DNA from 3 places in the Pseudomonas anuradhapurensis genome. Region 3 is predicted to be linked to each of the others. Evidence: predicted binding sites of a transcription regulator. Region 3 holds the regulator's gene; each other region holds the start of a gene.

Region 1 (10,238 bases), 2.7 Mb from region 3:
CCGATTACCTGCTGCGGGTGCTGTTGCCGAGCATCCAGGCGCTGGAGCGGTTTCTCGATTACCTGACGCGGTTGCCGGGGGTGGCGAACATCCGCTCCAGCTTCGCCTTGAAACAGGTTCGCTACAAGACAGCTCTGCCATTGCCCGCCAATGGTCTGACGCTACGCGAGTAGCAAGGGGGCGTTGATGTTTGCTGAGCGGCAAGCGAGTGCGATGCCGCCAGCAACCATCAGGTTCAGGGCCGGTGCGCGTGTCAGCCCAGCTGAATGTTGCGCAGCCGGAACTCCAGCACCTCGCCCGGCAGCTCGCTGGCGTTGAGGAAATGGCCCCGGTTGAGGGCGACGTTATCAGCCGGTGGCCGGGTGTGCGCTACCCGATGTCCGTATTGGTCGCGCAGGTAAAAAGCAGTGCTTTCGGCGCTCTGCAGCTCGCCATCCCAAGGCGACAGCGTTTCTATCTTCCAGTATTGCGTGGCACTGAATAGGTTCACCGGGTTCACGCTGTCTATGACCCTTCCGAGCACATGGGTTCCATAGAGCCCCAGCCATCCATCGCTGTTGCGTTCGAGTCGCGCGCCTGTGTAATCCCAGTGTTCGGCGCTGTTGATGTAGTAGAGCGTACGATTTGCGTCATGCTTGATGAACGCAAAATGGAAACGCACCGGTTTGAACTCGTTTCGTCCATCACGGGTACGCGCAGCCTCGGTGCTCAACCAACCGTCCTCGTCGGCACTGGTGAACGGGTGCGTGGAAAACGAAGTGTCCGCGATAACGACCTGGCCATGGCGGCAATGCAGTTCGGCAGTGAAATTGGCGTGAATCATGAGAGCTCCAGCTCGAAGGAATGAGCTGTCACCCTAAGCTAGCGATCGCTGGGAAAGCGTCTGGAAGCGCTTGCTGAAGGCCTGGTTGTTTCCGCCAGCCCTGGCTGGGCAACTGCATGTGCGGTGGCGGTCCGCCGGGGGGGACAAGCAATGTGCTTGATATTTTAAACACCCACAGCCTATGTTGGTGCCAGCCTGTTACAACAAGGACAAACGTCATGAGTACCACCGCCCACCACTCGGCTGCCGAACGCCTTCAAGGCATCGAGCAGATCGAATGCGTCACCCCCGACCTCAATGGCGTTCCGCGCGGCAAGGTGATGACCGCCGAGGGCTTTCTCGAAGGCCGTCGCCTGCAGATGGCCCGGGGGGTACTGTTGCAATGCATCATGGGGGGCTACCCGCCGGCCAGGTACTATGGCAGTGACGATGGCGACCTGGTGCTGGTAGCCGACCCCAGCCAGGTCCACCGCCTGCCGTGGAGCGACGATGGCCGCGCCCTGGCCATATGCGATGCCAACGAACTGGACGGTCGGCCTTCGCCATTGTCCACCCGCGGCCAGCTCAAGGCAGTGCTCGCCCGCTACGCAGCGCTGGGCCTGGCACCGGTAGTGGCGACCGAGCTCGAATTCTTCGTCTTCGCGCCCAACCCCGATCCGCAGCAGCCGTTCCAGCCGCCGGTCGGCAGCGATGGCCGCCGCGAACTCGGCCATTCGGCATTCAGTGTCAGTTCCAACAACGGCCTGCGCCCATTCTTCAAGGAGGTAGACCAGTGCATGGTCGCGCTGGGCCTGCCGCGTGACACCTTCATGCATGAAATGGGCGTCAGCCAGTTCGAGATCAACCTGCTGCACGGCGACCCGCTGCTGCTGGCCGACCAGACCATGCTGTTCAAGCACCTGCTCAAGGAGGTGGCGCTCAAGCACGGCCTGACCGTGGTGTGCATGGCCAAGCCGCTGGCGCGCACGCCGGGCAGTTCCATGCATATTCACCAGAGCCTGGTGGAAGTGGCCAGCGGGCGTAACGTGTTCAGCGATGAGCAAGGCCAGCCCAGCGCAACCTTCTACCACTTCATCGGCGGCCAGCAGGCCTGCCTGGCCGACTTCACTGCGCTGTTTGCACCCAACGTCAATTCGTACCAGCGCCTGTGCCACCCCTATGCCTCACCGAACAATGCCTGCTGGTCCGAAGACAACCGCGCTGCAGGCCTGCGCATCCCGGCCAGTGCGCCGCTGGCGCGGCGGGTGGAAAACCGCCTGCCCGGCGCCGACGCCAACCCGTACCTGGCCATTGCCGCAAGCCTGGCCGCCGGGCTGCACGGCATCCAGCAGTGCCTGCAGCCGTCGCCAGCGATCCAGGGCGAGTTCGCCGTGCCGGAGCACCTGGCCCTGCCGTGCACCTTGCATGCCGCGCTGGAGCGGCTCAAGCGCAGCGCGTTGGCACGGGAACTGTTCGGCAGCGAGTTCATCGAAGGCTACATTGCCAGCAAGACCCTCGAGCTGACCGATTTCCTCGATGAGATCACGCCCTGGGAGCGCCGAGTGCTGGCGGCACAGGCCTGATCGCGACACAACCGACACTGGACACGCCCCGTAGCGGCAAAATCGCTATCGGGGCCTGCGCCAGGCAGTTTTTGCCCTTATGCTTCTTGCACCCAATCGTCACCTGACCAGGGAGCTTTACGGTACGTATGCGAAATATATGGAAGCCGTTTCAGTCGTTGTATTTCGCCGCGCTGATGATGTTGATCGGCTCGGGCCTGCTCAGTACCTACCTGGCCCTGCGCCTGGCGGCTGACCACGTCGACAGCCTGTGGGTAGGTGCGTTGATGGCGGCCAACTACTTTGGCCTGGCGGTCGGCGGCAAGGTCGGCCACCGCCTGATTGGCCGGGTCGGGCACATCCGTGCCTATGCCACCTGCGCCGGTATCGTCGGCGCGGCAGTGCTCGGCCACGGCCTGACCAATTGGTTGCCGGCCTGGGTCGGGCTGCGGATGATCGTCGGCCTGGGCATGATGTGCCAGTACATGGTCATCGAAAGCTGGCTCAACGAGCAGGCCGATGTGAAGCATCGCGGCGCAGTGTTCAGCGGCTACATGATCGCCTCTTACCTGGGCCTGGTGCTCGGCCAGCTGATCCTGGTGGTGCACCCGCAACTGGGCCCCGAATTGCTGATGCTGGTGGCCATGTGCTTTGCCCTGTGCCTGGTACCGGTGGCGATGACCCGGCGGATCCACCCGGCGCCCTTGCGCCCGGCGCCGATGGAGCCGAAGTTCTTCCTCAAGCGGGTGCCGCAGTCGCTCAGCACGGTGCTGGGCTCGGGCCTGATCGTCGGCTCGTTCTATGGCCTGGCGCCGTTGTATGCCTCCAGCCAGGGGCTGAGCACCGAGCAGATCGGCCTGTTCATGGGTAGCTGCATTTTCGCCGGCCTGCTGGTGCAGTGGCCGCTGGGCTGGTTGTCCGACCGCTACGACCGGGCGGTGCTGATCCGTAGCGTGGCGGTAGGCCTGGCGCTGGCTTCGGCACCGCTGGCGGTACTGCCCAGCGTGCCGCTGGAATTGCTGTTTGGCGTGGGCTTCCTGATCTCGTTGCTGCAGTTCTGCCTGTACCCGCTGGCGGTGGCGTTTTCCAACGACCATGTGGAGAGCGAGCGGCGGGTGTCGTTGACCGCGATGCTGCTGGTGACCTATGGCGTGGGGGCGTGCATCGGGCCGCTGGCGGCGGGGGTGCTGATGAAGCTGCTGGGGGCGCAGATGCTGTATGCCTTCTTCGTGTTCTTCGCGCTGGTGCTGGTATGGCGCATCCGGCCGAAAGCGGTCACCGGGTTGCACCAGGTACAGGATGCGCCGTTGGGCCACGTGGCGATGCCGGCGGCCGGTTCGCCGTTGTCGGCGGCACTCGACCCACGGGTGGATGAGCAGACCGTGCAGGACGTGATGCAGGCACCGGTGGCCGCGGAGGACACCGAGGCGGAAGAGAAGGGGACCGGGCAACCGGCGGCTGAGCCGCAAGAGGTCAGCAAGTCGGTGTAAGCCAGTGCCGGCCTCTTCGCGGGCATGCCCGCTCCCACAAGGACCGCATCAAGCCTGAGGGCTGCGCCGTCCCGGTGGGAGCGGGCGCGCCCGCGAAGAGGCCGGCACTGTAAGAACACAAATGAAAACGCCACCTCGAAAGGTGGCGTTGTTGTCTTGCAGCCGACGATCAATAGTCGTCCTTGTCGAACCGCCGCGCCTCGCGTTGCAACTGGTACACGAAGCTCTCGATCTTGCGCTGGGCCTGCCCGCTGAGGTTATGGAAGCGGATGCCGGCGAACGTGGTATTGATCCGCTCTTCATAATGCAGGTGGCGCAGTTCGACCATGGTATCCACCAGGCCCAGCGGGTTGCCCGCCTTGAAACGCTCGTACACCTGGCCCAGTTGCAGGCGCTCCTCGACATTGCCGTCGAAGCGCAGCTTGCAGCCGGTGGCAGAGATATCCAGCAGCTTGCCGCGCAGCGCGCCATTGCCCTTGAGGTGGGTACCATCGAGGATGATGTCGACCAACTGCGACAGCTTCAGCGCGGCGCGGAATGCGTTGCGGCGCTGGTGGTAGGTCATTTCCAGGGGCATGGCGCCGCGGTAGCAGCGGTGGCCATCGACTTCGCTGATCCGCAGGGCGTGGGTGCACTCCCAGGCAATGCGCACGCCATCGTGAAAACCTTCGACGCGGAAGTGTTCGCCGTTCTCGATGTACTTCTCGCCGTCGCGGGGAATCATCTCGTCCAGCGCCAGGGTGTTGCTGTCACGGTCCACGTGCACCACGTAGCTCTGGAAACGCTGGCTACGGTCGTGGAAGGTGATGATCAGGGGGTCATGGCTTTCCTGCAACTGCCGCAAGTTGGCCGCAATCTCCAAAGGGGTGTTCAGCACCTTTGGCGGCTGCGGGGCATCGGATTCATTGAACACGGCTTTATCGTTCTCCAGGCAAAAGCGACACACGCAATTAACGGCATTTTGCCAGTATGTTCCGTGCCTTGATAGAAAAAATCAAACCTGGCTGAGCGCCCGTGGCTTGACCAGCGGCGAGGTACTGCCGCGGCTGTCGTAGAGCGACGGAGAGTCGCCGCCCATGAGGATGCGGATCTGGTTGTTGGTGGCGTTCTGCTGCACCTGGATGATCCGCCCATTGGTCTCGTTGAGCTGCTGGCAGGCTTGCATCAACTGGCTGATCACGTCGAGTTGCTGCAGCAGCAGTGCACCGTTCGGCGATTGCGCTGCCAGCGCTTCCACCCCGGCGCGGTTGGCGCTCAGGCCCAGGCTGGTGAGCAGGTTGTTGCGCCGCGTGCCTTGCTGCTCCAGCAACACGATCAAGGACTGCTTGCGGGCGAGGATGGTCTCCAGCAACGCCATGTCGCGCCCATGCAGTGCCACGGCCTCCTTCTGCAAGAGGTCGAGCAGTTCCTGCATCGGGGCGATGTCATCTTCGATCAGTTGCAGCAAGGTGGTGTCGTGCATGGCTAACTCTTGGCTTTTCTAGCGTCCGTGAAGTCAGCGCGCCGAACGGTCAGCGCTGGGCTTCGAAATCGAGCAGTTTACTGGCGACCCGGCCGGCATCGACCTGGTAGCTGCCGTCGGCGATCGCCTGCTTCAACTGGGCCACACGGGCACTGTTGACCACCGGCTCGTCGCGCAGCTTGTCGCTGATCTTCTGCAACTGCTGTGCCTCCTGGCTGAGGTGTACCGCTTCTCCGCTGGCGCTGGTAGTGGCTTCCTGGCTGGCTGCCGCTTTGTCGGCGCTGCCGGATGCGCTGGTGCCGCGCACGCCGCCCGTGACGGACGGAGAATTATTTACACGACTGAAGTCGATGACCATGATCAGAAACCCCTGGGTATTTGGACGCTTGCCTTGTTTTCGGCCAACCCGAAAGAAACTTTAGGCACAAATGCGTAGCCGCCTGTCGGCAAGCTTGCGAACCCGTTTTCTGACACAGTTTAGGAGCAGCGGTTCCTCACCGCCAGCGCAATGTCGGCTGGCTACATACTGACCTCGACCTGGCCTGGGCCGGTGACCCTGGCCTTGACTACCCGTTTGGAATTGAGGTTGCGCACCCGGATCTGTTCGCTCAGGCCGCCCTTGCTCAGCGCTTCGCCGGGCATGCGTACGCTCAGGCTGCCGCTGCGCGCGATGATCACCACGTGGTCGCCCTTGCGCACCACCTCGGCCTGTTCCAGGTGTTGTGGGGTGAGCACTTGGTCGATCACCGTCGGGCGCAGCATCTTCATGCCGACCGCCTGGTCCAGTTCGGTCAGGAAGCCTTGCCCCAGCGTGCCGACATCGCGTTCACGCAGGGCCACGTCGCCTTCGCCTACCACGTTGTCGCGCTTGAGCGGGCGGGTCATCACCACCACCTCGCGGAACAGCCGCACGGTGGCCGGTACGAACACGGTCCACGGCGCTGCACTGTCGCAACGCACCTTCACCGTAACGCGGCCCAGCGGTTGCGCCGGGCTTTCCAGCGAGGCGTCCAGCTGCTGGCTGCACAGCGGCATGCGCAGGCGCGGGTCCAGCGGGTTGACCTGGATTTCGTAGCGGCCGGCAGTCTGGGTGGTGGCCAGGTAATCTTCGACGCTGAATTCAAGAAACCCTTGGGTGACACCGATAAGCTGTTCAGGCAAGGTAAACGCGTCCGCCAGCGTGCGAACGCCGGGCACCAGCAGGCAGAGCATGGCCAGCGAGCCAGTCAGCAGGCGCGTCAATCGTCGGGAAAATGTCGTTTTCGTGTACATGACGCTCAAAAAAGCAAAGCCCGTGCCGACTCGCTATCTGAGTGGCAACAAAAGGCTTAAATGTAGAGGAGTCTGGCATGGCAGGTGTTATGGATTCGGTCAACCAGCGCACCCAGCTGGTAGGGCAGAACCGCCTGGAACTGCTGCTGTTCCGCCTCAATGGCGAGCAGCTTTACGGCATCAACGTGTTCAAGGTCAGGGAAGTGCTGCAATGCCCGGCGCTGACCCTGCTGCCCAAGGCGCACCCGGTGGTGCGCGGCGTTGCCAACATTCGCGGGGCGACCATCCCGATCCTCGACCTGTCGATGGCCACCGGGCTGCGGCCGCTGCAGGAAGACACGCGCAACAGCTTCGTGATCATTACCGAGTACAACACCAAGACCCAGGGCTTCCTGGTGCACTCGGTGGAACGCATCGTCAACATGAACTGGGAAGAAATCCATCCGCCACCCAAGGGCACCGGCCGCGATCACTACCTGACCGCCGTCACCCGGGTGGACAACCGCATGGTCGAGATCATCGACGTGGAAAAGGTGCTGGCCGAAGTGGCACCGTCGTCCGAGTCGGTGTCGGCCGGGGTGGTCGATGCCGAGGTGCAGGACAAGGCCGTGCTGTTGCGGGTGCTCACCGTCGACGATTCATCGGTGGCGCGCAAGCAGGTCAGCCGTTGCCTGCAGACCGTGGGGGTCGAGGTGGTGGCGCTCAATGACGGTCGCCAGGCCTTGAACTATCTGCGTCAGCTGGTGGACGAAGGCAAGAAGCCGGAAGAAGAGTTCCTGATGATGATCTCGGACATTGAAATGCCGGAAATGGACGGCTACACGCTGACCGCAGAGATTCGCAGCGATCCGCGCATGCAAAAATTGCATATCTGCCTGCATACTTCGCTTTCCGGGGTGTTCAACCAGGCAATGGTCAAGAAGGTCGGGGCCGATGACTTCCTGGCCAAGTTCAAGCCGGACGACCTGGCCCAGCGGGTGGTCGACCGGATCAAGGCAGCGCATTGAAAGCGCCGGGAGCAACCTCCCGGCACCAGTGATTGAAAAGAGGCGGCAGAAGTGTCTACGGGTAATTTGGATTTCGAACAGTTCCGGGTCTTCCTGGAGAAAGCCTGTGGCATCCTGCTGGGGGAGAATAAGCAGTACCTGGTTTCCAGCCGTCTCAACAAGCTGATGGAACAACAGGGCATCAAGAGCCTGGGCGAGCTGGTACAGCGCATCCAGGCCCAGCCGCGAGGTGGCTTGCGCGAGCAGGTGGTCGATGCCATGACCACCAACGAGACCCTGTGGTTTCGCGATACCTACCCGTTCGAAGTGCTGAAGAACAAGGTGATTCCGGAGTTCATCCGCAACAACCCTGGGCAGCGCCTGCGCATGTGGTCGGCGGCCTGTTCGTCGGGGCAGGAGCCGTATTCCATCTCGATGGCCATCGACGAGTTCGAGCGTGGCAACCTTGGCCAGTTGAAGATGGGCGCGCAGATCGTCGCCACTGACCTGTCCGGCAGCATGCTGACCAACTGCAAGACCGGCGAGTACGACAGCCTGGCGATTGCCCGCGGCCTGTCCCAGGAGCGCCTGCAGCGCTACTTCGACCCCAAGGGGCCGGGGCGCTGGGCGGTCAAGCCGGCAATTCGCAGCCGTGTCGAGTTCCGCTCGTTCAACCTGCTCGACAGCTATGCCAGCCTGGGCAAGTTCGACGTGGTGTTCTGCCGCAACGTGCTGATCTACTTCTCGGCGCAGGTCAAGAAGGACATCCTGCTGCGCATTCACAGTACCCTGAAGCCGGGTGGCTACCTGTTCCTCGGTGCCTCCGAGGCGCTGAACGGGCTGCCGGACCATTACCAGATGGTCCAATGTAGCCCGGGGATCATCTACCAGGCCAAGTAAGCACAAAGGCCGGCAACCAAAGTTGCCGGCCTTTTTGTTTGTCGTGTCGGCGTTTTGCGGGCATGCCCGCGAACAGGCCGAAGCAGGAAAAGCTGACGTCAATTTTTTGTTTTGCCGCTTTTGCCACCCGGCAATTGCCGCTTTCGCCGCATCAGGCGGAAGGTCTTTGCCGCTTTTCTGGCATCACCCTGACAGCACTGTGCCGGGCAAGCCCGTAATTCCGGGGTTTGTCTGGGTTGGCACAGCCCTTGCTATACCTTGGCCAACGATATTCCGGTCAACCTTCGAAGGTTTCCCCGACATGAGCATCAGTTTCGACAAGGCGCTTGGCATCCACGAAAAGGCCCTGGGCTTTCGCGCTCAGCGCGCCGAGGTGCTGGCCAACAACATTGCCAACGCCGACACGCCCAACTACAAGGCGCGTGACATGGACTTCGCCTCGGTGCTCGCTGCCGAAAGCGACAAGCAGCAGAGCGGCCGTTTCAGCCTCGAGCGCACCAACAGCCGCCACATCGAGGCCGACGGCCTGGCGATGGCCGACGATACCCTGAAGTACCGCACGCCGCTGCAGCCTTCGATCGACCAGAACACCGTGGACGCGCAGATCGAGCAGTCGAACTACACCGAAAACGCCGTCGGCTTTCAGGCCAGCTTCACCTTGCTCAACAGTAAATTCAAAGGGCTGGTATCGGCCCTGCGGGGAGAATGACCATGTCCCTTTCCAGTGTCTTCAACATTGCCGGTAGCGGCATGAGCGCGCAGAACACGCGCCTGAACACCGTTGCCTCGAACATCGCCAACGCCGAGACCGTGTCTTCGAGCATCGACCAGACCTACCGCGCCCGCCACCCGGTGTTCGCCACGACCTTCCAGGATGCGCAGGCCGGCAGCAGCCAGTCGCTGTTCGAGGACCAGGGCGAAGCCGGGCAGGGCGTGCAGGTAAAAGGCATCGTCGAGGACCAGAGCAACCTGGAGGCCCGCTACGAGCCGAACCACCCGGCGGCGAACAAGGACGGCTATGTCTACTACCCGAACGTCAACGTGGTCGAGGAAATGGCTGACATGATTTCCGCCAGCCGTGCGTTCCAGACCAATGCCGAGCTGATGAACACGGCCAAGAGCATGATGCAGAAAGTCCTGACCCTGGGTCAGTGATAAGGAAACCAGACCATGGCAATCGATACTACCGGCGTGAATCTCAACGAAGTGCTTGCGGCGTCGGGTGTGGGTACCAACACCAAGAAGACCGTGGACACCGCATCCAAGACCGGCACCGACTCGCTCGGCAAGGATGCCTTCCTGCAGTTGCTGGTGACCCAGATGCAGCACCAGAACCCGCTGGACCCGCAGGACAACGGTGAATTCGTTGCCCAGTTGGCGCAGTTCAGCAGCCTCGAAGGCATCACCTCGCTGAACGAATCGGTCAGTGCCATTACCAGTGCCATGGCCTCGTCCCAGGCGCTGCAGGCGTCGTCGCTGGTCGGTCGCTCGGTGGTGGTGCAGAACGACAAGGCTATCGTCGATACCAGCGAAAGCTTCAACGCGCAGTTCGTGGTGCCGCAAGCCATCGGCGAAGCGAAGATCACCATCAAGGACAAGGACGGCAACACCGTCAAGACCATCGAGCTGGGCGAGCAGAAAGCCGGTTACGCCGATTTCATCTGGGACGGTACCAACAATAGCGGCGAGAAGGTCGACCCGGGTACCTACACCTTCACCGCCAGCACCACGGTGGATGGCAAGGCGGTGCAGATGAACACGCTG
Region 2 (10,238 bases), 380 kb from region 3:
CGCCCTCGACGACCTCGGGGCAGGCTATTCCAGCTTGCGCCTGTGGTCGGAACTGCGCCCGGAATACGTGAAGATCGACCGCCACTTCATCGACGGCATTCACCGCGACCCGCTCAAGCGCGAGTTCGTCGGTTCGATCCTGCAGATTGCCAGGGCGTCGAAGGCGCAGGTAATTGCCGAAGGGATCGAGCTGGCAGAGGAGCTGGCGGTGCTGGTCGAGATGGGTGTGGACCTGGTCCAGGGCTATCTGCTGGGGCGCCCGCAGGCGTTGGGCGTGCGCGAAAGCCGGCCGCTACTGGCGCTGATGAACGTTCCGCAGGCCGAACAGCCGACGGTGCGGCTCAATGCGACGATTGGGCAGTTGCTGGAGTTGTTTGGCCGGCACCGGCACCTGGAGGTATTGGAGGTGGTGGATGCCGATGGCAGGGCTTGCGGGATGATCCACAGGGATGCTTTGCCCGTTGTTCCGGCCTCTTCGCGGGTAAACCCGCTCCCACAGATAGAACACAAGGCTCAAGACCTGTGGTGAACCTGTGGGAGCGGGTTTACCCGCGAAGAGGCCGGAACAGGCAACGAATCAGGCTGTTTCAGGGTAGCTGTACTCGAACACCCGGACGACTTCGGAGGCATGCCACGACGCCGCCTCCATGCCATCCACCGGCCCGGAGAAACGCCCCAGGCGCTCCACGCACTCAAAAAAACCGGTACGCGGCAAGCGGCTGGCGCCCTGGCTGATGACCAGCGAACTGCGCAAGGGCTGTTCGGCGCGGGCATCCAGTACTGCCAGGTACTCCAGCGCTGCGGTCAGTGTCTGCATGGCCGGGCTGGGCAGTTGCAAGCGCTCGATCAGCGCACGGTAGGTCAACAAGTGACGTTGACGGCGGGCCAGGTCAAGCTCACCCAGCAGGTTATCCCAGTGCTGACGGCTGATCCTGACCTGGCTCATGATGGCTCGCTCCAGCCAGCCACGCCCAGGTGCCAGGCCAGGGCGCGGCGGATGGCCGCGTCCGGTTGGCGTTCGCCCGCTTCGATCATGGCCAGGTACGCCGGGCTTACACCGACATTGCGCGCCAGTTGCTCAGGGGCAATGCCCTTGGCCTGGCGAATCTGCGCCACCTCACTGAATGCCGGCAATGGCGCGCTGGCAGCGGCGCTGCCCGGGTCACTCGCAGCCGCCTCGGCAGGCGCCTGCCCCGCTGCCTTGAGCAGCGCCTGGTATTGCTCCCAGGGAACCACGGCGTACTCGGGTTGACCGTCCCGGCTGATGACCTGAATACCCATACAACCCCCTCAGTAAGGATTACTGCATGTAATCCGTAGGCATAACCCTTATGCCAATTATATTACCAACTCTGGGGTCTGTGCAGTCGCGCTGCAACCGAGGTGTCGTTCAGGCCGGTTTCACTGCGTCTTGCGCTCCAGCTGCAAGGCTTGCGCCGTGGCCGGCAGGCGCTCGACCACGCGCAGCCGCTCCGGCGCCTGGCTGTCGCGCCAGGCCTTGAAGCGCGCCAGCTCGTCAGACACGGTCTTCAGTACCCAGCCCAGCACGGCGATGTCGTCGAGCAAGCCCACTCCCAGCAGCCAGTCCGGTATGGCATCGATAGGGCTGACGAAATACAGCAGGCCGGCGACGATGGTGACCAGGGCCTTGGCGCTGATGGCGCGGTACTCGCCACGCCACCAGGCCAGGCACAGCGACTGCAACAGCTTTACATCTTCCCGCAACTGGCCGAGGCGCGGGCCTTTGCGGGCCACCGCGAACAGCAGGGCCGGTAACCGGCCACGGCTGAGCAGGCGTTCGGCCAAGGGCAGGAAACGGGCGAAATTCCAAGGTGCGCTCATGGAGCCTCCAGGCGGATAAGGTTATCCACATTTATTGTGGATAACCTTGTGAACAGGGCGACGTTTCCGACCGCAGGTGCCTGCCAGGCAAGGGCCCCGGTCAGATCGGGCGTTTTTTACACAGTGGTTTCAAACCCTGTGTACGGTGCACCGCAAACGATTTGCAGCACCAGCGTGCAGCTTCTTCACGCTGCAATTGCTCGGACAGTATCAGCAGGTGCAGGTTCGTCCAACCATCCCGGCACAAACGAAAACGCCCCGTCGGGACGGGGCGTTTTGTGCAGGGCCAGCCGGTATTACTTGGCAGGCGCTTCGGCAGGGGCTTCGGCGCCCGGCTCGGCGCCTTGCAGCTGGGCCGGGTCCTTGATGGCGATCAGTTCCAGGTCGAACACCAGCACCGAGTTGGCCGGAATCAGCGGGCTTGGGCTTTGTGCGCCGTAGGCCAGTTCCGCCGGGATGAACAGCTTGTATTTCTCGCCAACGTGCATCAGTTGCAGGGCTTCGACCCAACCCGGGATCACGCCGCTGACTGGCAGGTCGATCGGGCTGCCGCGCTCGACGGAGCTGTCGAACACCTTGCCATCGATCAGTTTGCCTTCATAGTGCACGGTGACCACGTCGGTCGGCTTGGGTTGCGGGCCGTCAGCCTTCTTGACCACTTCATACTGCAAGCCCGAGGCAGTGGTGACCACACCTGGTTTCTTGGCGTTTTCCTCGAGGAATTTCTTGCCGGCAGAGGCGGCTTCTTCGCTGGCCTTGGCCAGGCGTTCCTCTGCGCGTTTCTGCAACGCGGTGAAAGCCTCTACCAGCTCTTCATCCTTGATGCGCTGTTCTTTCTTGCCGACGGCGTCTTCGATGCCGAGGGCAACAGCTTTCGAATCAAGGTCTTCCATGCCTTCCTGAGCAAGGCTCTTGCCCATGTTCAGGCCGATACCGTAGGAGGCTTTCTGCGCCGGAGTCTTCAGCTCGGGGCTGCTGGTCTGTTGATCACAGCCAGCCAGTACCAGGCCTACCAGGGCAACCGCAGCCGCCAAACGATGCTGTTTCATGTGATTTCCTTGTTCATGCGCCATAAGGGCAATCAGGGTAGAAGCCGCGAGCTTATCAGGCGTCCCCAACCGATGGCTACCGGCATAAGAGCGGACAGACATGGATTAGTTCCACAGCCTTGCGCGCGGCAGAAAGGCCTTGATTGGATGCGAAAGATGCTTCGTTACGTTTCGCTCGACCAAGATATACCATAACGCCATTATCCGCCGCTGCGGGGATACTGATCCGCGCATGGCCAGGCTATCGGAAACAGGCTTCAGGGAGGCCTGATGAGAGAATCAGGGCAATGAGCGTTGCTGATTACTGACAGGGCTCCATCGGCCAGACGGCAACCCAACCCGGGTCGCCTGCCCTGCTGTTCAAGGGTAGGCGCCCTCGCGGTACTGCCCGGCCACCTCGCGCAGCACCTCGCATACCCACTGCCCCGGGAGGCTCTGTGGCAAGGCCGCGTTGCGGCAGATGCCAACCGAACCACCTGGCTCGCGCACGCCCAGGTCGAGTTCGGCCAGCTCGCCGCGCCGCAGGTCGAGCAGCACCGCGTCGCGCGGTGCCACCCACAGCGCATCGCTGCCCAGCAGGTAACGCCGGCTGAGGGCCAGCGACAGGGTTTCCAGGCGCTGTGCCGGCATCTGGATGCCGCATTGCACGAACAGGCTGTCGGCATGCTGGCGGATGGTTGTGCCGGCTGGCGGCAACACCAGTGGGTAACGCCCGACCTGGGCCCGCTCGACCGGCATGCTGGCCAGCAGCGGGTGGCCCGGGCGCACCACCAGGCTCATCGACTCGCTGTACAGGTGCTCGAACGACAGGCCCTGGATCTGTGGGCTGTCGGTCATGCGCCCAACCACCAGCTCCAGCTCGCCCAGGCGCAGTTGGCCGAGCAACTGCGCGCTGACCCCGGTAACCACACTGACCACCAGCGCGTCATGGCGCTGGTGCAGGCGGCACAACACCTCGGGCATGAGCAGGCCTTCGACCGTGGACAGCACGCCGATGCGGACCTGCGAAGGTGCCCGCGCTTCGCCACGCAGGCTGCTGACGCCATCGCGCAGGGCTTGCACGCTGGGCCCGGCATAGCGCATGAAGCGAGTCCCGTCTGCAGTCAGCTCGACGCCCTGGCGGCTGCGCGCGAACAGCCGCGTTTCCAGCAGCGCTTCGAGTTCCTTGAGGGTCTTGGAGATGGCCGGCTGGCTGATCGCAAGCACGTCGGCAGCCCTGGCCAGGCTGCCCTGCCGGGCAATCTCCAGGAAGCACAGCAGGTGGCGGTACTTGATGCGGGTGTCGAGGTTCATGGGCGCAAGCTTAACCCATTGCGCTGGTCGCGGTATTTTCGCCGTATTGGCGATCGAGCGCCGCCCGCGCGGCGCATCGCGGATAAATCCGCTTCTACATTTGTTGCAACGTGGCCATGCCTGACAGGCCATGGTTGTCCGCCGGTTTGCAAGGCTGTAGGAGCGGATTTATCCGCGATGCGCCGCACGAGCGGCGCTCGATCTCACAGGCGACAACACCCCCATCAATCCACCGCCAACTCCACCGCACGCCCCCTCAAGCGCACCGGCCAAACCCGCAAGCGCTGCGCCGAATCCTCCAGGCATTCCCCGCTGTGCAGGCTGAAATGCTGTTTGTACAACGGCGCCGCTACCACCAACTCGCCCTGCAACGTGCCCACCAGCCCACGGCCGATGACATTGGCCCCGGAACGCGGATCGCGGTTGTCCACCGCGTACAGCGGTTGGGCCTGCTCCGGCAGGTAGAATAACGCCACCTGGGCGCCATCGAGCCATACCACCACCCCGGAATCGGCTATCAGGTCGTCGGCCTGACATACCGTTTGCCAGTTCACCTGGGTTTTCACTGCAGCATTGGACAGGTTCATCACACAGCCTCCTCGACGGTTGGGATCAGATGCAGCGCTGCCACAGGCCGACGCTGTTCGCGTTCGCGCACGAAGTGCACGTCCGGGTCAGCGCGGCGATCGTTGACGAAGGTGCGGAAGCGCTTGAGTTTCTCGGGGTCGTTGAGGGCGTTGGCCCACTCGCATTGGTACTGGTCGACCACATGCTGCATCTGCGCCTCCAGCTCGCCAGCCAGGCCCAGGCTGTCGTCGATGACCACCTGTTTCAGGTAGTCCAGGCCGCCCTCCAGGTTCTCGCGCCATACCGAGGTGCGCTGCAGCTTGTCGGCGGTGCGGATGTAGAACATCAGCACTCGGTCGATCAGGCGCACCAGGGTTTCGTCGTCGAGGTCGGTGGCGAACAGTTCGGCGTGCCGCGGGCGCATGCCGCCGTTGCCGCACACGTACAGGTTCCAGCCTTTCTCGGTAGCGATCACACCGATGTCCTTGCTTTGCGCCTCGGCGCATTCTCGAGTGCAGCCGGACACTGCGAACTTGAGCTTGTGCGGGCTGCGCAGGCCCTTGTAGCGGTCTTCCAGGCGCAGGGCCATGGCGACACTGTCCTGCACCCCGTAGCGGCACCAGGTGCTGCCCACGCATGACTTCACCGTGCGGGTCGACTTGCCATAGGCGTGGCCGGTTTCGAAACCGGCCTCGATCAGCTCGCCCCAGATCAGCGGCAGTTCGTGCAACTGCGCGCCAAACAGGTCGATGCGCTGGCCACCAGTGATCTTGGTGTACAGGTCGTACTTCTTCGCCACCTGGCCGATCACGATGAGTTTGTCGGGGGTGATTTCCCCGCCGGGGATGCGTGGCACCACCGAGTAGGTACCATTCTTCTGCATGTTGGCCATGAAGGTGTCGTTGGTGTCCTGCAGCGGCACCAGCGCTGGGTCCATGATCGGCTGGTTCCAGCACGAGGCGAGAATATTGCCCACCGCCGGCTTGCAGATGTCGCAGCCAACCTGCCCCTTGCCATGGCGTGCGAGCAGCTCGTTGAAGGTGCGGATGCCCTCTACCCGCACCAGCCCGTACAGTTCCTGGCGGGTGTAGGCAAAGTGCTCGCACAGGCTCTTGTCCACCACCACGCCACGGGCGCCCAGCTCGTGCTCGACCACCTGCTTGAGCAGAGCCGCGCAACCACCACAGCCAGTCGCTGCCTTGGTGCAGCCCTTGACCGCGGCAAGGTCGCCACAGCCACTGTCGATGGCGGCACACACCGCGCCCTTGCTGACGTTGTGGCAGGAGCAGAGGGTCGCGCTGTCGGGCAGCGCATCGGCGCCCAGGGCCGGCGCCGCGCCACCTTGCGGCAGGATCAGCGCTGCTGGGTCGGCCGGCAGGGTGATGCCATTCTGTGCATATTGCAGCAAGGTGTCGTAGTAACTGTTGTCGCCAACCAGCACCGCACCGAGCACGCGCTTGCCGCTGGCGTCCACCACCAGCCGGCGGTAGGCGTTGTTGGCTTCATCGATGAAGCGGTAGCTGCGCGAGCCTGGGGTGGCGCCGTGGGCATCGCCGATCGAACCGACATCCACACCCAGCAGCTTGAGCTTGGTCGACATGTCGGCACCGGTGAATTCGCCAGCGGCTTCCCCCATCAGCAATGCCGCCAGGTTGCGTGCCATGCTGTAGCCCGGGGCGACCAGGCCGAATACGCTGCCGTTCCACGACGCGCACTCGCCGATGGCAAAGATGCGTGGGTCACTGCTGCGGCAGTGGTTATCGATCACCACCCCGCCACGCGCCGCGATGTCCAGGCCGCAGGCTCGGCCCAGGGCATCCTGCGGGCGGATACCGGCAGAAAACACGATCAGGTCGGTTTCCAGGTGTTCGCCGCCATCGAAGTTCATGCGGTAGCGGTAGTCTTCACCGGCACTGATCGACTGGGTGGCGCGCGACAGGTGCACACCCACCCCCAGGGCTTCGATCCGGGCCTTGAGCGCGGCACCACCCTCGCCGTCCAGTTGCACCGGCATCAGCCGTGGGGCGAATTCCACCACGTGGGCTTCCAGACCCAGCGACTTGAGGGCGTTGGCCGCTTCCAGGCCGAGCAGGCCACCGCCAACCACCACGCCACGGCGGGCATTGGCGGCGGCAGCGCGAATGGCGTCGAGGTCATCGAGGGTGCGATAGACCAGGCGTGCGTTGCCGCTGGAGCCTTCGATCGGCGGTACGAAGGGGTACGAGCCGGTGGCCAGCACCAGCTGGTCATAGCCGTAGCGCCCCTCGGCGGTGACCACTTCGCCGCGCGCGCGGTCGATTTCCAGCACTGCTTCACTGAGGTGCAGATGCACGCCGCTGGCGCTGTAGAAGTCCTGCCCGCACAGGGCCAGGGTTTCGGCGCAGCTGCCACCGAAGTACTCGGACAGGTGCACGCGGTCATAGGCGCGTTGCCGCTCGTCGCCAAACACGTGCAGCTCGAAGCGCTGCAGGGCGCCACGGCTGACCAGTTGTTCGACGCAATGATGGCCGACCATGCCGTTGCCGACGATGACCAGTCGCTGTCGTTGCCCGCTGCTCGCTGTTGCCTTCATAAGCCGATCCTCGATCAAAAAAAAAGCGCCTGGAGCCGAAGCTCCAGGCGCCTTTGCCTGTATTCATCACGGTAGGGGGCCCGGGTTGATCGCCGTTGATCAGTGGGCGTTGTTGTAACCGGGTTAAAGCAGGGACTGTGCCAAAGCTGTTGCCACGACTTGCCCTATCGCCGCCAAGCCAGCGTCTACAAGGCCTGGCACAGCTTCACAGGGCGGTGAGATAGCTGTGGAAACTGGCTTGCCGGTGATAGCACCAGCGCAGTTAACGCACATTCCAAGTGCATCACTCCCCATCTTGGCGCATTCAATACACATCCCGCCGATACCGCTTGGCCTTGCCCAGCGCCTCGACATAAGCCGCAGCTGCCGCCGCATCCATGCCCCCATGCTCGGCCACGATCACCCGCAACGCCGCCTCCACATCCCTGGCCATGCGCTGCGCATCACCGCACACATAGAAGTAAGCCCCCGCCTGCAGCCACTGCCAGAGCTCCGCGCCGCGCTCCAGCATGCGCTGCTGCACATAGATTTTCTGCGCCTGGTCCCGCGAGAAGGCCGTGTCCAGGCGCAAGTGCCCTGTGGTCTGCCAGGCCAGCAACTGCTCCCGGTAATAGAAATCGGTGGCCGCGTACTGTTCACCGAAGAACAGCCAGTTGGCGCCTTTGGCTCCGCGCGCCTCACGTTCCTCGAGGAAGGCCCGGAACGGCGCAATGCCGGTGCCGGGGCCGACCATGATCAGCGGCACACTGTCGTCCTCGGGCAACCGGAAGTGCTTCGACACCTGCGGGAAGATCGCCACCTTCAGTGACTGCGCGCGGTCGGCAAGGAAGCTTGAGCACACGCCTTTGCGTGAGCCATAGCGCACCGTGGACACGGTCAGGTGCACTTGCCCAGGGTGCGCCAGCGGGCTGGAGCTGATCGAGTACAACCGCGGCTGCAGCGGTTTGAGCAGCTCGAGCCAGCTGGCCAGCGGCAGTTGCTGCGGGAAGGCATGCAACACATCGACCAGTTGCCGACCCCACAGCCAGTCCTGCAGCTCGGCCTTGCACTCGGGCTGCAGCAGCCGCTGCAGGTCCGGGGCATTGCCGGCAAACACCTGCAACTGTTGCGGGGTGACCTTGGCGATTTCCAGGTGCGCTTGCAGGGCTTCTATCAACGGCATGGGAGGCTGGTTTTTCAGCTCGATCATGGCCTGGCCATCGAGCTGCATCAGCGCCAGCAGTTCGTCGACCAGAGCCGGGCAGTTGCGCGGCCACACCCCCAGGGCATCACCCGGGGCATAGCTCAAGCCGCTACCGCTCAGGTCGAACACCAGCTGACGGGTTTCCTTGCTGGCGCCCGCGCCGTTGAGCAGGCGGTTCTCCAGCACGCTAGCAGCCCAGGGTTGCTGCTTGCTGCAGGCCACCGCCGGTGCGGCTTCGCTGCGCGGCTGCGGCGCAGCGACACTGCCCAGGGTTGGCAGCAGCGCATCGAGCCAGGCAGCGAAGGCATCGTCGTAATCCGGCTCGCAATCGACCCGTGGCAGCAGGCGTCGCCCACCCAGCTCGGCCAGGCGCTGGTCGAGCTTGCGGCCAAAACCGCAAAACTGCTGGTAACTGGAATCGCCCAGGGCCAGCACGGCATAGGGCAGTTCGGCACAATGGGCGCCCTCCTCGCCTTGCAAGGCACGCCAGAACGCCGCTGCGCTATCCGGCGCATCGCCATCGCCGAAGGTACTGGCAATCAACACCACGCTGGCAGCGCCTTGCAGTTGATGTGGGCTGACCGCATCCATGCAATCGAGCTGCACAGCGAGGCCAGCAGCGCGCAGGCGCTCGGCACAACGCTCGGCCAGCCGCTCGCCATTGCCGGTCTGCGAGGCCCAGAGTACCTGGTGGCGAGGGGCTGCCAGCGTGGCTTGGTGCCCTGGCGCAGGCTGGGCGAACAGCCCGGCCAGCAAGCCATCGACGAACAGCCGACTGTTGCCGGCCAGCGGTGCACTGGCTGGCAGGCACGGCACAGCCTCGCTAGCGGCCTGCTCCAGGCCCAGCAGGAAGCCTTGCAGATAGTGGCGTTGTTCCTCGGCCAGCACCGGCACTGGCAGCGTGTCCAGGCCAAGCACACGGGCCAGGACGGCGGTCGGCCTGCAGGCTGGCTGCGCAATGGCAGTGTCCAGTTCAAGCGCCTCGATGCGTTCACCGGCGGCCCGCTCCAGCTGCACGGCACAATGCTTGAACGCCGGCTGCAACGACAGTGGATCGACCGCATCGCAGGTGACGGCATTGATCGCCAACTGATCGCCAACCAGGTCGTTCCAGTGAAACGGCGCAAAGCAGTTGCCCGGCATCACCCGGTCGCTGATACGCGCAGGCAGCACGGCTTGCCCCCGGCGCGAGCGGATGGCGACCTGGTCGTTTTCGGTGATGCCCAGCCGCGCGGCATCTTCGCGGTGGAGCTCGACGAAAGGGCCAGGCTCGAGTTTGTTCAGCGCCGGCACCTTGCCGGTCTTGGTCAGGGTGTGCCACTGATGCTGCACACGGCCGGTATTCAGTACCATGGGGTAATCAGCATCGGGCAATTCCGCCGCTGGCAGCCAGGGCCGGGCGAAGAAGCGCGCCTTGCCGCTGCTGGTGGCAAAGGCCAGTGCCGGGCGTTCGCCGTGGGCATCGTGCACCAGCGCCTGGCTGCTGCCATCGTTGCAGTAGCGTAACGGGCTGCGCGGGTTGTCGCGGCCTGGCGCGCAGGGCCACTGGCGCGGTTGCTCGCGCAGTTCGGCATAACCGATGCCACGCAGGTCGTAGCCGGTTGCGGGGTTGTGGAAGCGGCGGATCTCTTCGTACACCGCTTCGGCATCGGGGTAGTCGAAGGCCTCGGCGTAGCCCATGGCGCAGGCGACCCGGGCAATGATCCGCCAATCCGCCAGGCTCTGCCCGGGT
Region 3 (10,238 bases):
CCGCAAGGAACTGGAAAGCCTGCTGCAGGAATTCCACATCAGCCACATTCGCGACAACCTTGGCATGAGCCTGTCCGGTGGCGAGCGCCGTCGCGTCGAGATCGCCCGTGCGCTGGCGACCGCCCCCAAGTTCATCCTGCTGGACGAACCGTTTGCCGGTGTCGACCCGATTTCCGTCGGCGACATCAAGCAGATCATCCACCACCTCAAGGCCAAGGGCATCGGTGTACTCATCACCGACCACAACGTCCGCGAGACCCTGGATATCTGCGAAACCGCCTATATCGTCAATGATGGCCGCCTTATCGCCGAAGGCGATGCCGAGACCATCCTGGCCAACGACTTGGTCAAAGAGGTTTACCTGGGCCACGAGTTCCGGCTCTGAACCCAGTACGCGCCTGGAGTGCCGGCAATTCGCCCTGCAATCGGGGTAAAGTTGTTACGGTACTCTAGGCAAACGCTACAATTTAAGGCATAAAACTTGCTTGATCTGGCGCCCCGGCGCCCCCGTGTAGTGGATGGCGCATGCGCGCCGGCGAACAAGGTATTAAGCCCCAGCCATGAAACCATCGCTCGTCCTAAAAATGGGCCAGCAACTGACGATGACGCCGCAGTTGCAACAGGCCATCCGCCTGCTCCAGCTTTCCACCCTGGACCTCCAACAGGAAATCCAGGAAGCGCTGGAGTCGAACCCGATGCTCGAACGTCAGGAAGACGGCGACGACTTCGACAATAGCGACCCGATGGCGGACAACGCCGAGAACAAACCGGCCGCCGAAGTCCAGGACAACAGCTTCCAGGAAAGCACCACCAGTGCCGACAACCTTGAGGACGGTGAGTGGAGCGAGCGCATTCCCAACGAGCTGCCGGTGGACACCGCCTGGGAAGACATCTACCAGACCAGCGCCAGCAGCCTGCCCAGCAACGACGATGACGAATGGGACTTCACCACGCGGACATCGGCCGGCGAAAGCCTGCAAAGCCACCTGCTGTGGCAGTTGAACCTGGCACCGATGTCAGATACCGACCGGCTGATTGCGGTCACCTTGATCGACAGCATCAACGGCCAGGGTTACCTGGAAGACACCCTCGAGGAGATCTGTGCCGGTTTCGACCCCGAGCTGGATATCGAGCTGGACGAGGTCGAAGCGGTGCTGCACCGCATCCAGCAGTTCGAACCGGCCGGCGTCGGTGCCCGCAACCTGGGCGAATGCCTGCTGCTGCAACTGCGCCAACTGCCAGCCAATACCCCGTGGATGACCGAAGCCAAGCGCCTGGTCACCGATTTCATCGACCTGCTCGGCAGCCGCGACTACAGCCAGCTGATGCGGCGCATGAAAATCAAGGAAGACGAGCTGCGCCAGGTCATCGAGCTGGTGCAGAGCCTGAACCCGCGCCCCGGTTCGCAGATCGAGTCCAGCGAACCTGAATACGTGGTGCCCGACGTCATCGTGCGCAAGGACAATGACCGCTGGCTGGTGGAGCTGAACCAGGAAGCCATCCCGCGCCTGCGCGTCAACCCGCAGTACGCCGGCTTCGTGCGCCGGGCCGATACCAGTGCCGACAACACCTTCATGCGCAACCAGCTGCAGGAAGCGCGCTGGTTCATCAAGAGCCTGCAAAGCCGCAACGAGACGCTGATGAAGGTGGCCACGCAGATCGTCGAGCATCAGCGCGGCTTCCTCGACCACGGCGACGAAGCGATGAAACCCCTGGTGCTGCATGACATCGCCGAGGCGGTCGGCATGCACGAATCGACCATTTCGCGGGTTACCACGCAGAAATACATGCACACGCCACGTGGCATCTACGAACTGAAATACTTTTTCTCCAGCCACGTCAGCACCTCCGAAGGCGGAGAATGCTCGTCCACGGCGATCCGCGCGATCATCAAGAAACTGGTTGCGGCGGAAAATCAGAAAAAGCCATTGAGTGACAGCAAGATCGCTGGTTTACTGGAGGCACAAGGCATCCAGGTAGCCCGTCGCACCGTCGCCAAGTATCGCGAGTCTCTCGGCATCGCACCGTCGAGCGAACGCAAGCGACTGATGTAGCCCCTGAGATGCGCCACAGCGTTTGTGGGGCAGGTGCAAGACCTGCCTCTTTATGCACGGGCAACAAAGGAGAAGCTGTATGCAAGTCAATATCAGTGGACAGCATGTAGAAGTCACCCAGCCACTGCGCGATTACGTGCTTGAAAAACTCGCTCGGGTGGAAAGTCACTTCGACAAGATCACCAACGTGCAGGTCATCATGAAGGTCGAGAAGCTGCAACAGAAGGTCGAGGCGACCCTGCAGATTCCCGGCGGCGAAGTGGTTGCCAACGCCGAACACGAAGACATGTATGCAGCGATCGATGCCTTGGCCGACAAGCTCGACCGCCAACTGAAAAAACACAAGGAAAAACAGCAAAGCCTGCTGCAAGGTGCAGCTGCCCGCTGATCCCCCTCATCCATGATCCGACTTGAAACCATCCTGACCCCCGGCCGTTCCCTGGTGAACGTGCCGGGCGGCAGCAAGAAGCGCGCCCTGGAAAAGGTCGCCACCGTCATCGCCGAACAAGTACCAGAACTGGAGATGCAGGACGTCTTCGAAAAACTGGTCGCCCGGGAGAAACTCGGCTCGACCGGTTTCGGTAATGGCATTGCCATCCCGCACTGTCGGCTCCCAGGATGCTCCGCTCCGGTCAGCGCCCTGCTGCACCTGGAAGCCCCCATCGACTACGATGCGATCGATGGCGCTCCGGTGGACCTGCTGTTCGTCCTGCTGGTGCCAGAAGCCGCGACCGATGCTCACCTGGAACTACTGCGGCAGATCGCCAGCATGCTTGACCGCAAGGAAGTGCGTGACCGCCTGCGTGCGGCCACCAGCAGCGAGGCCCTGTTCCAGGTTGTCCTGGACGTACAGAACGAGCACTGAACATGCGCCTGATCATCGTCAGCGGCCGGTCCGGCTCCGGCAAGAGCACCGCCCTCGATGTCCTGGAAGACAACGGTTTCTACTGCATTGACAACCTGCCCGCCGGGCTGCTGCCGCAACTGGCGGAAAACGCGCTGATCAACACCGAGCTGCTGCAACCCAAGGTTGCCGTGTCGATCGACGCACGCAACCTGCCCAGCCACCTGAGCCGTTTCCCTCAATTGCTCGAAGAAGCCCGTGCCCGGCATATCCAGTGCGACGTACTGTTCCTGGATGCCGACGAAGACACGCTGCTCAAGCGCTTTTCGGAAACCCGCCGGCGCCACCCGCTGACCAATGCCGACCGTTCGCTGGCCGAGGCAATCCGCGTTGAGAGCGAGCTGCTGGGGCCGATTTCCGACTTGGCCGACCTGAAGATCGACACCACTAGCCTGAACCTGTACCAGCTGCGCGACTCCATCAAGCTGCGCCTGCTCAACCAGCCCGAGCCTGGTACTGCGTTCCTGGTCGAGTCGTTCGGTTTCAAGCGCGGCATGCCGGTCGATGCCGACCTGGTGTTCGACGTACGCTGCCTGCCCAACCCCTACTGGAAGCCCGAGTTGCGTGAACACTCCGGCCTCGAGCAACCGGTGATCGACTACCTGGCCGCACAGCCGGACGTCGAAGAAATGTTCAACGACATCTCCAGCTACCTGCTGAAGTGGCTGCCCCGCTTCGCCGCCAGCAACCGTGCCTACGTCACCATCGCCATCGGCTGCACCGGTGGTCATCACCGTTCGGTATACATCACCGAGCGCCTCGGCCAGTTGCTGCAGCAATCCCTGAAAAACGTCCAGGTCCGTCACCGCGACCTCTAGCCCAAGGATCCGCCCCACGATGCCCGCCCGTGAAATCACCATCATCAACAAGCTGGGGCTGCACGCCCGGGCGGCAGCCAAGTTCGTTGGCGTGGCCGGCCGCTTCCCCTGCCAGGTCAGGGTGGGCCGCGCGCCAGACAAGCTGGTGGATGGCAAAAGCATCATGGCGGTGATGATGCTGGCGGCTGGCAAAGGCACCCAGGTGCACCTGCATACCGAAGGGGACCAGGACAACGAAGCCATGGAGGCGCTGGTCGAACTGATCAACAACTATTTCGACGAAGGCGAATAAGCCCACGTCGGATAACCTCGAAGTACGGTATACCCGCCCAGGGAGCCGCTCGACGCCGGCCACCAGGGCGATGACGCAGGATCAGAGGCCGCCAGCGGTGAGTTTCTCCGGATCCAGCAGCGCTTCCAGTCGCTCACGCGACAGGTCGGTGTGCTCCAGGGCCACGTCGATGATCGGTCGGCCCTGCTTGTAGGCGGTCTTGGCAATTTCAGCAGCCTTCAGGTAACCGATGATCGGGTTCAGCGCCGTGACCAAGATCGGGTTGCGCGCCAAGGCTTCCTTGAGTTTGCTTTCGTTGACCTTGAAGCTGGCGATGGCCTTGTCAGCCAGCAGGCGGCTGGCGTTGGCCATCAGCTCGATGCCTTCCAGCAGGTTGCGGGCGATCACCGGCAGCATCACGTTCAGCTCGAAGTTACCGGACTGGCCAGCAATGGCGATGGTGGCGTCATTGCCGATCACCTGGGCGGCGACCATGGCGGTGGCTTCCGGAATGACCGGGTTGACCTTGCCCGGCATGATCGAAGAGCCCGGTTGCAGGCCTTGCAGCTCGATCTCACCCAGGCCGGCCAATGGCCCGGAGTTCATCCAGCGCAGGTCGTTGGCGATTTTCATCAGCGCCACCGCGGTGGTCTTGAGCTGACCGGACAGGGCCACGGCGGTGTCCTGCGAGCCGATCAAGGCGAACAGATTCTGCCCGGGGGTGAACTCGACCCGGGTCAGGCTGCTGAGTTGGCGGGCGAAGCCGACAGCGAATTGCGGGTGGGCGTTGATGCCGGTACCCACCGCAGTGCCGCCCTGGGCCAGCGCCTGCAGGCTCGGCAGGGTAGCTTCGATATGCGCCTTGGCGCCGTTGAGTTGCGCGGCCCAGCCATCCAGCACCTGGCTCATGCGCACCGGCATGGCATCCATCAGGTGGGTACGGCCGGTCTTGACGTACTGATGCACTTGCTGCGACTTGGCCTGGATGACCTCCACCAGATGCGCCAGGGCCGGCAGCAGTTGCTCATGCAGGGCCAACGCCGCGCTGACATGAATGGTGGTAGGGATGATGTCGTTGCTGCTCTGGCCGCAGTTGACGTGGTCGTTGGCGCTGACAGCATCACCCAGGACACGGCTGGCCAAGGTGGCAATCACCTCGTTGGCGTTCATGTTCGAGCTGGTACCAGAGCCGGTCTGGAACACATCCACCGGGAAATGCTGGATGAACTCCCCCGCCAACAGTTGTTCGACTGCCGTGACGATCGCCTGGCCCTGCGCTGCAGACAGCTGTTGCAGCTCGACGTTGGTCTTGGCCGCCGCGGCCTTGGCCAACAACAGCGCCCGAATGAACTGGGCCGGCATGCGCTGGCCGCTGATCGGGAAATTGTCGACCGCGCGCTGGGTCTGGGCACCGTACAGGGCCTGGGCCGGCACCTGCAGTTCGCCCATGCTGTCGCGCTCGATACGGGTATCACTCATGTTCACAATCCTTGCATCAGTTCATCGGGGGAATACGACGGCAGCAGGCGGCAATTGGCCAACTGCAGGGCATAGGGTTGCCAGCGCTGGTTGTGCGCCTGGCGATCGAGGTTGCGCAGGTCCAGCAGCGGGCGCCAGGCTTGGTCCAGGCACTGGCAGCGCCAGTGCCAGGGCAACATGCGATCGCAGGCGGTATCCAGCAGCAGGCGGAACGAGGTCAGGGCCACGGTCCATGGCGAGGTTTCGGTGCAGCACACCAGGTAGCGGCCTTCGGCCAGGTAATGCTCGATCAGCCGCGGCTCGTCGGGGTCGAGCGCGCAGCGTATGCGTCGACTGAGCCAGCGCCAGTTGTCCAGGTAGGGCAGTTCGCGGAGAGCGGGTTTCATGAACATCATCGCCGGGTTGCCAGATAATGACATTCATTATTAATTGAGAATCTATATCACTTCAAGGGGCAGGGGCGGAAACAAAAATCCCGGCGTGAGCGCCGGGATTGGATTGTCTTCCGTCTGGACTGGGCCTGTGCACAGGTTCACCCGCGAAGAGGCCGCCACCCGCAGCGAATCAGCTACCCGCCACAGTCATCCGCTCGATCAGCACCGAACCGGTGTGGATATTGCTGCGGGTTTCCAGATCGCTGCCAATCGCTACAATCTGCTGGAACATGTCCTTCATGTTGCCGGCGATAGTCACTTCCTGCACCGCATGCTGGATCTCGCCATTCTCGACCCAGAAGCCCGCCGCACCACGCGAATAATCGCCCGTTACCATGTTCAGGCCGTGCCCCATCAATTCGGTCACCAGCAGCCCGCGGCCCATGCGCCGGATCAGCGCCGCCTGGTCTTCGATGCCATGGCTGACGAACAGGTTGTGCACGCCGCCGGCATTGGCCGTGCTCGGCAGCCCCAACTTGCGCCCGGAATAGGTACCCAGCAGGTAGGAGACCAGCTCGCCCTTGTCGACGAACGGCTTGGCATAGGTCGCCAGGCCGTCGCCATCGAACGCGGCGCTGCCCAGCGCACGCGGAATGTGCGGGCGTTCGTCGAGGGTCAGCCAGGTGGGGAACAGGCGCTGGCCGATGGTCCCCTCGAGGAACGACGACTTACGGTACAGGTTGCCGCCGGAAATGGCCGACAGGAAGCTGCCGAACAGGCCACCCGCCAGCTCGGCGGAAAACAGCACCGGCACTTCACAGGTCGGTACTGGCCGTGCGCCCAGGCGGCTGGCGGCACGCTGGGCAGCGCGCACACCGATGCTACGCGGGTCGGCCAGCAGCTGGCCCTGACGGTTCACGTCGTACCAGTAGTCGCGCTGCATCTGCCCGTCGCCTTCGGCGATCATCACACAGCTCAGGCTGTGCCGGGTCGAGGCGTAGCCACCGATGAAGCCATGGCTGTTGCCATACACGCGGCACCCCTGATGGGTATTGAGGGTAGTGCCGTCAGCGTTGAGGATGCGTGGGTCGGCATCAAATGCCGCCGCCTCGCAGGCCAGCGCCATCTCGATGGCCTTCTCGGGCTCCAGAGCCCAGTCATGATACAGGTCAAGGTCCGGGATCTCGCGGGCCATCAGGGCCGCATCGGCCAGGCCGGCACAGGCATCCTCGGACGTATGTCTGGCAATCGCCAGGGCAGCGGCAACGGTTTCGCGAATCGCCTCCGGGCCACTGGCCGAGGTGCTGGCCGAGCCTTTGCGCTGGCCGACATAGAGGGTGATGCCAAAGCCCTGGTCGCGATTGAACTCGACCGTTTCGACCTCGCGCTGGCGTACCGTGGTGGACAGGCCCTGCTCCAGCGACACCGCCACTTCGCAGGCACTGGCCCCCTGGCGGCGCGCCTCGGCGATGATCGCCTCGACCTGCTCCTGCAATGCTGGCAGGTCCTTCGGACCTACGCTCTGGACTGCACTCATGGTTCTCTCCACTCAAATTCTGCGTTCGGCAAGGATCATTCTACGACCGGGCCGGACAAGCGGCCCCCGACTGGTTATCATGGCGGCGATTTCTAGCGGACTGCCACCATGGTTGATTCAAACGACGACGCCTTCGACGGCGAAAAAAGCAAAACCCAGATCAAGCGTGAATTGCATGCGCTGGTCGAACTCGGCGAGCGCCTTACCACGCTCAAGGCCGATACCCTGGCCCGCCTGCCGTTGACCGACGAGTTGCGCAAGGCCCTGGCCGAGGCCAGCAAGCACACTGCTCACGGCGCGCGCAAACGGCACATGTCGTTCGTCGGCAAGCTGATGCGTGTGCAGGACCTGGATGCCATCCACGCCTTGCTCGAACAGATGGACAGCTCCACGCGCCAGTACAACGAGCGTTTCCACAGCCTGGAGCGCTGGCGCGACCGGCTGATCGACGGTAACGACGAAGACCTCGAACGCTTCGTCAACGAGTACCCCGATACCGACCGCCAGCAGTTGCGCTCGCTGGTGCGCCATGCCCAGCATGAAAAAGCGCGGAACAAGCCACCTGCCGCTGCGCGCAAGGTGTTCAAGTACATCCGCGACCTCGACGAATTGCAGCGCGGCTTGCGCTGACAGCCCGGGCTCCTGTGGGAGCGGGCAAGCCGGCGAACACCGGCGAAGCCGGTGCCATGCGCCGCGTCGCCTGCTTCGCGGGCACGCCCGCTCCCACAACGGTCCCCGAAGCCATCACGCCCCGGTACCGCCAACCGTGATCGCATCCAGCTTCAAGGTCGGCTGACCGACCCCGACCGGCACCGACTGCCCGTCCTTGCCGCAGGTCCCTACCCCGCTGTCCAACGCCAGGTCGTTACCAACCATCGACACCCGGCTCATCGCCTCCGGGCCATTGCCGATCAGGGTCGCCCCTTTTACTGGCGCGGTGATCTTGCCGTCTTCGATCAGGTAGGCCTCACTGGTCGAGAACACGAACTTGCCGCTGGTGATATCCACCTGACCACCGCCCAGGTTGGCGCAGTAGATGCCTTTTTTCACCGAGGCGATGATTTCCTGTGGGTCGCTTTCGCCAGCCCGCATATAGGTATTGGTCATGCGTGGCATCGGCAGGTGGGCGTAGGATTCGCGGCGGCCGTTGCCGGTCACCGCCATGCCCATCAGGCGGGCGTTCAGCTTGTCCTGCATGTAGCCTTTGAGCACGCCATTTTCGATCAGCGTGGTGCACTCGGTCGGTGTGCCTTCATCATCCACGCTCAGCGAACCACGGCGGCCTTCCAGAGTGCCGTCGTCGACGATGGTGCACAGGCTCGACGCCACTTTTTCGCCGATACGGCCACTGAACGCCGAACTGCCCTTGCGGTTGAAGTCGCCTTCCAGGCCATGGCCGACAGCCTCGTGCAGCAGCACGCCCGACCAGCCCGACCCGAGCACCACCGGCAGGGTACCGGCCGGCGCCGGGATAGCCTCGAGGTTGACCAGGGCCTGGCGCAGCGCCTCGCTGGCATAGCCCATTACCCGTTCTTCGGTGAAGAAACGGTAGTCGGTACGCCCGCCCCCGCCCTGCCCGCCGCGCTCGCGACGGCCGTTCTGCTCGACGATGACGCTGACGTTGAAACGCACCAGCGGGCGCACATCAGCGGCCAGGCTGCCATCGGCGGCGGCGATGAGGATGCGCTCCCAGACCCCGGCCATGCTCACGCTGACCTGCTGAATGCGCGGATCGAGGGCGCGGGTGGCGGCGTCGACACGCTTGAGCAGCTCGACCTTCTCGGCGCGGCTCAGCACATCCAGCGGGTTGTCCGCCGGGTACAGGGCGGCCACATCCTGGCTATGGAACACCTGCACCTTACCGTTCTGCCCGGCGCGCGAAATCGAACGGGCGGCACGGGCCGCCGAGGTCAGTGCCTCGAGGTTGATCGCGTTGCTGTAGGCAAAGCCGGTCTTTTCGCCGGACTGGGCACGCACGCCCACGCCCTGGTCCAGGTTGAAGCTGCCTTCTTTGACGATGCCGTCTTCCAGCGCCCAGGTTTCCGAGATCTGACCCTGGAAATACAGGTCGGCGGCATCGATGCCGGGGCCGGCCAACTCACCCAGCACGCTCTGCAGGCTGTCCACGGTCAAGCCGCCTGGGGCCAGGAGATGTTCGCTGACGGTGGATAACATCTGGCTCATAGTCACTCCGAGGTGTGCGCAGGCCGCAATGCGTCCTGCGAGAAGAAGCGCCGGTGCGACAGCACCGGCATGCGCGCCCGGATGGACGCTTGTTCATCGATGTCGCGCTCGGCCAGCAGTACTGCTTCGCCTTGCGCCTGTTCCGCGACGATGCGCCCCCAGGGGTCGACGATCGCCGCATGGCCATGGGTTTCCCGTGGCCCCGGGTGGGTCCCGCCCTGCGCTGCTGCCAGCAGGTAGCACTGGGTTTCGATGGCACGGGCGCGCACCAGCACTTCCCAATGCGCCGCCCCGGTTACCGCGGTGAAGGCGGCCGGCGCCGTGATCAGCTCGGCACCTGCGGCACGCAGTGCACTGTAAAGCTCGGGAAAGCGCAGGTCGTAGCATACGCTCAGCCCCACTCGCCCTACCGGCGTATCGGCTACCACCACCTGGCCGCCATGGGCGTAGTCGTCAGACTCCCGGTAACGGCCACGGTTGTCGGCAACGTCCACATCGAACAGGTGCAGCTTGTCATAGCGTGCCGCCACCTCACCGTGTTCGTCGATCAGCAGCGAGCAGGCATGGGCCTTCGCCTCAGGCTGCCCGACCGGCGGCAATGGCAGGGTACCGGCGAC

Evidence for each region. Region 3 encodes sigma-54, which starts transcription at its own class of promoters, with help from an activator protein. Its sites were predicted from a motif close to ANTGGCATNNANNTTGCTNT; they were not measured.
Region 1: flgB (flagellar basal body rod protein FlgB) is a predicted target of sigma-54. The motif match lies at 8,710-8,729, and genes of this name have one in related genera.
Region 2: nirB (nitrite reductase large subunit NirB) is a predicted target of sigma-54. The motif match lies at 7,449-7,468, and genes of this name have one in related genera.

Annotation. Positions count from the first base shown of each region.
Region 1 covers NZ_CP077097.1:3,736,902-3,747,139, reverse strand. The annotation lists gene bkdR (Bkd operon transcriptional regulator BkdR) at 1-173, shown strand, start outside; gene HU763_RS17240 (hypothetical protein) at 254-823, opposite strand; gene HU763_RS17235 (glutamine synthetase family protein) at 1,144-2,385, shown strand; gene HU763_RS17230 (MFS transporter) at 2,514-3,854, shown strand; gene HU763_RS17225 (flagellar brake protein) at 4,024-4,767, opposite strand; gene HU763_RS17220 (flagella synthesis protein FlgN) at 4,849-5,316, opposite strand; gene flgM (flagellar biosynthesis anti-sigma factor FlgM) at 5,366-5,674, opposite strand; gene flgA (flagellar basal body P-ring formation chaperone FlgA) at 5,836-6,588, opposite strand; gene HU763_RS17205 (chemotaxis protein CheV) at 6,666-7,595, shown strand; gene cheR (protein-glutamate O-methyltransferase CheR) at 7,647-8,474, shown strand; gene flgB (flagellar basal body rod protein FlgB) at 8,776-9,183, shown strand; gene flgC (flagellar basal body rod protein FlgC) at 9,186-9,629, shown strand; gene flgD (flagellar hook assembly protein FlgD) at 9,645-10,238, shown strand, end outside.
Region 2 covers NZ_CP077097.1:1,414,422-1,424,659, reverse strand. The annotation lists gene HU763_RS06520 (EAL domain-containing protein) at 1-529, shown strand, start outside; gene HU763_RS06515 (hypothetical protein) at 578-946, opposite strand; gene HU763_RS06510 (helix-turn-helix domain-containing protein) at 943-1,281, opposite strand; gene HU763_RS06505 (YkvA family protein) at 1,402-1,842, opposite strand; gene HU763_RS06500 (BamJ family beta-barrel-assembly machinery protein) at 2,139-2,891, opposite strand; gene pcaQ (pca operon transcription factor PcaQ) at 3,252-4,184, opposite strand; gene nirD (nitrite reductase small subunit NirD) at 4,409-4,771, opposite strand; gene nirB (nitrite reductase large subunit NirB) at 4,771-7,323, opposite strand; gene HU763_RS06480 (bifunctional nitrate reductase/sulfite reductase flavoprotein subunit alpha) at 7,628-10,238, opposite strand, start outside.
Region 3 covers NZ_CP077097.1:1,030,631-1,040,868, reverse strand. The annotation lists gene lptB (LPS export ABC transporter ATP-binding protein) at 1-385, shown strand, start outside; gene HU763_RS04805 (RNA polymerase factor sigma-54) at 561-2,054, shown strand; gene hpf (ribosome hibernation-promoting factor, HPF/YfiA family) at 2,134-2,442, shown strand; gene ptsN (PTS IIA-like nitrogen regulatory protein PtsN) at 2,455-2,919, shown strand; gene rapZ (RNase adapter RapZ) at 2,922-3,776, shown strand; gene HU763_RS04785 (HPr family phosphocarrier protein) at 3,796-4,068, shown strand; gene HU763_RS04780 (class II fumarate hydratase) at 4,150-5,526, opposite strand; gene HU763_RS04775 (FagA protein) at 5,529-5,921, opposite strand; gene pmbA (metalloprotease PmbA) at 6,091-7,437, opposite strand; gene yjgA (ribosome biogenesis factor YjgA) at 7,546-8,067, shown strand; gene tldD (metalloprotease TldD) at 8,182-9,621, opposite strand; gene HU763_RS04755 (carbon-nitrogen hydrolase family protein) at 9,624-10,238, opposite strand, start outside.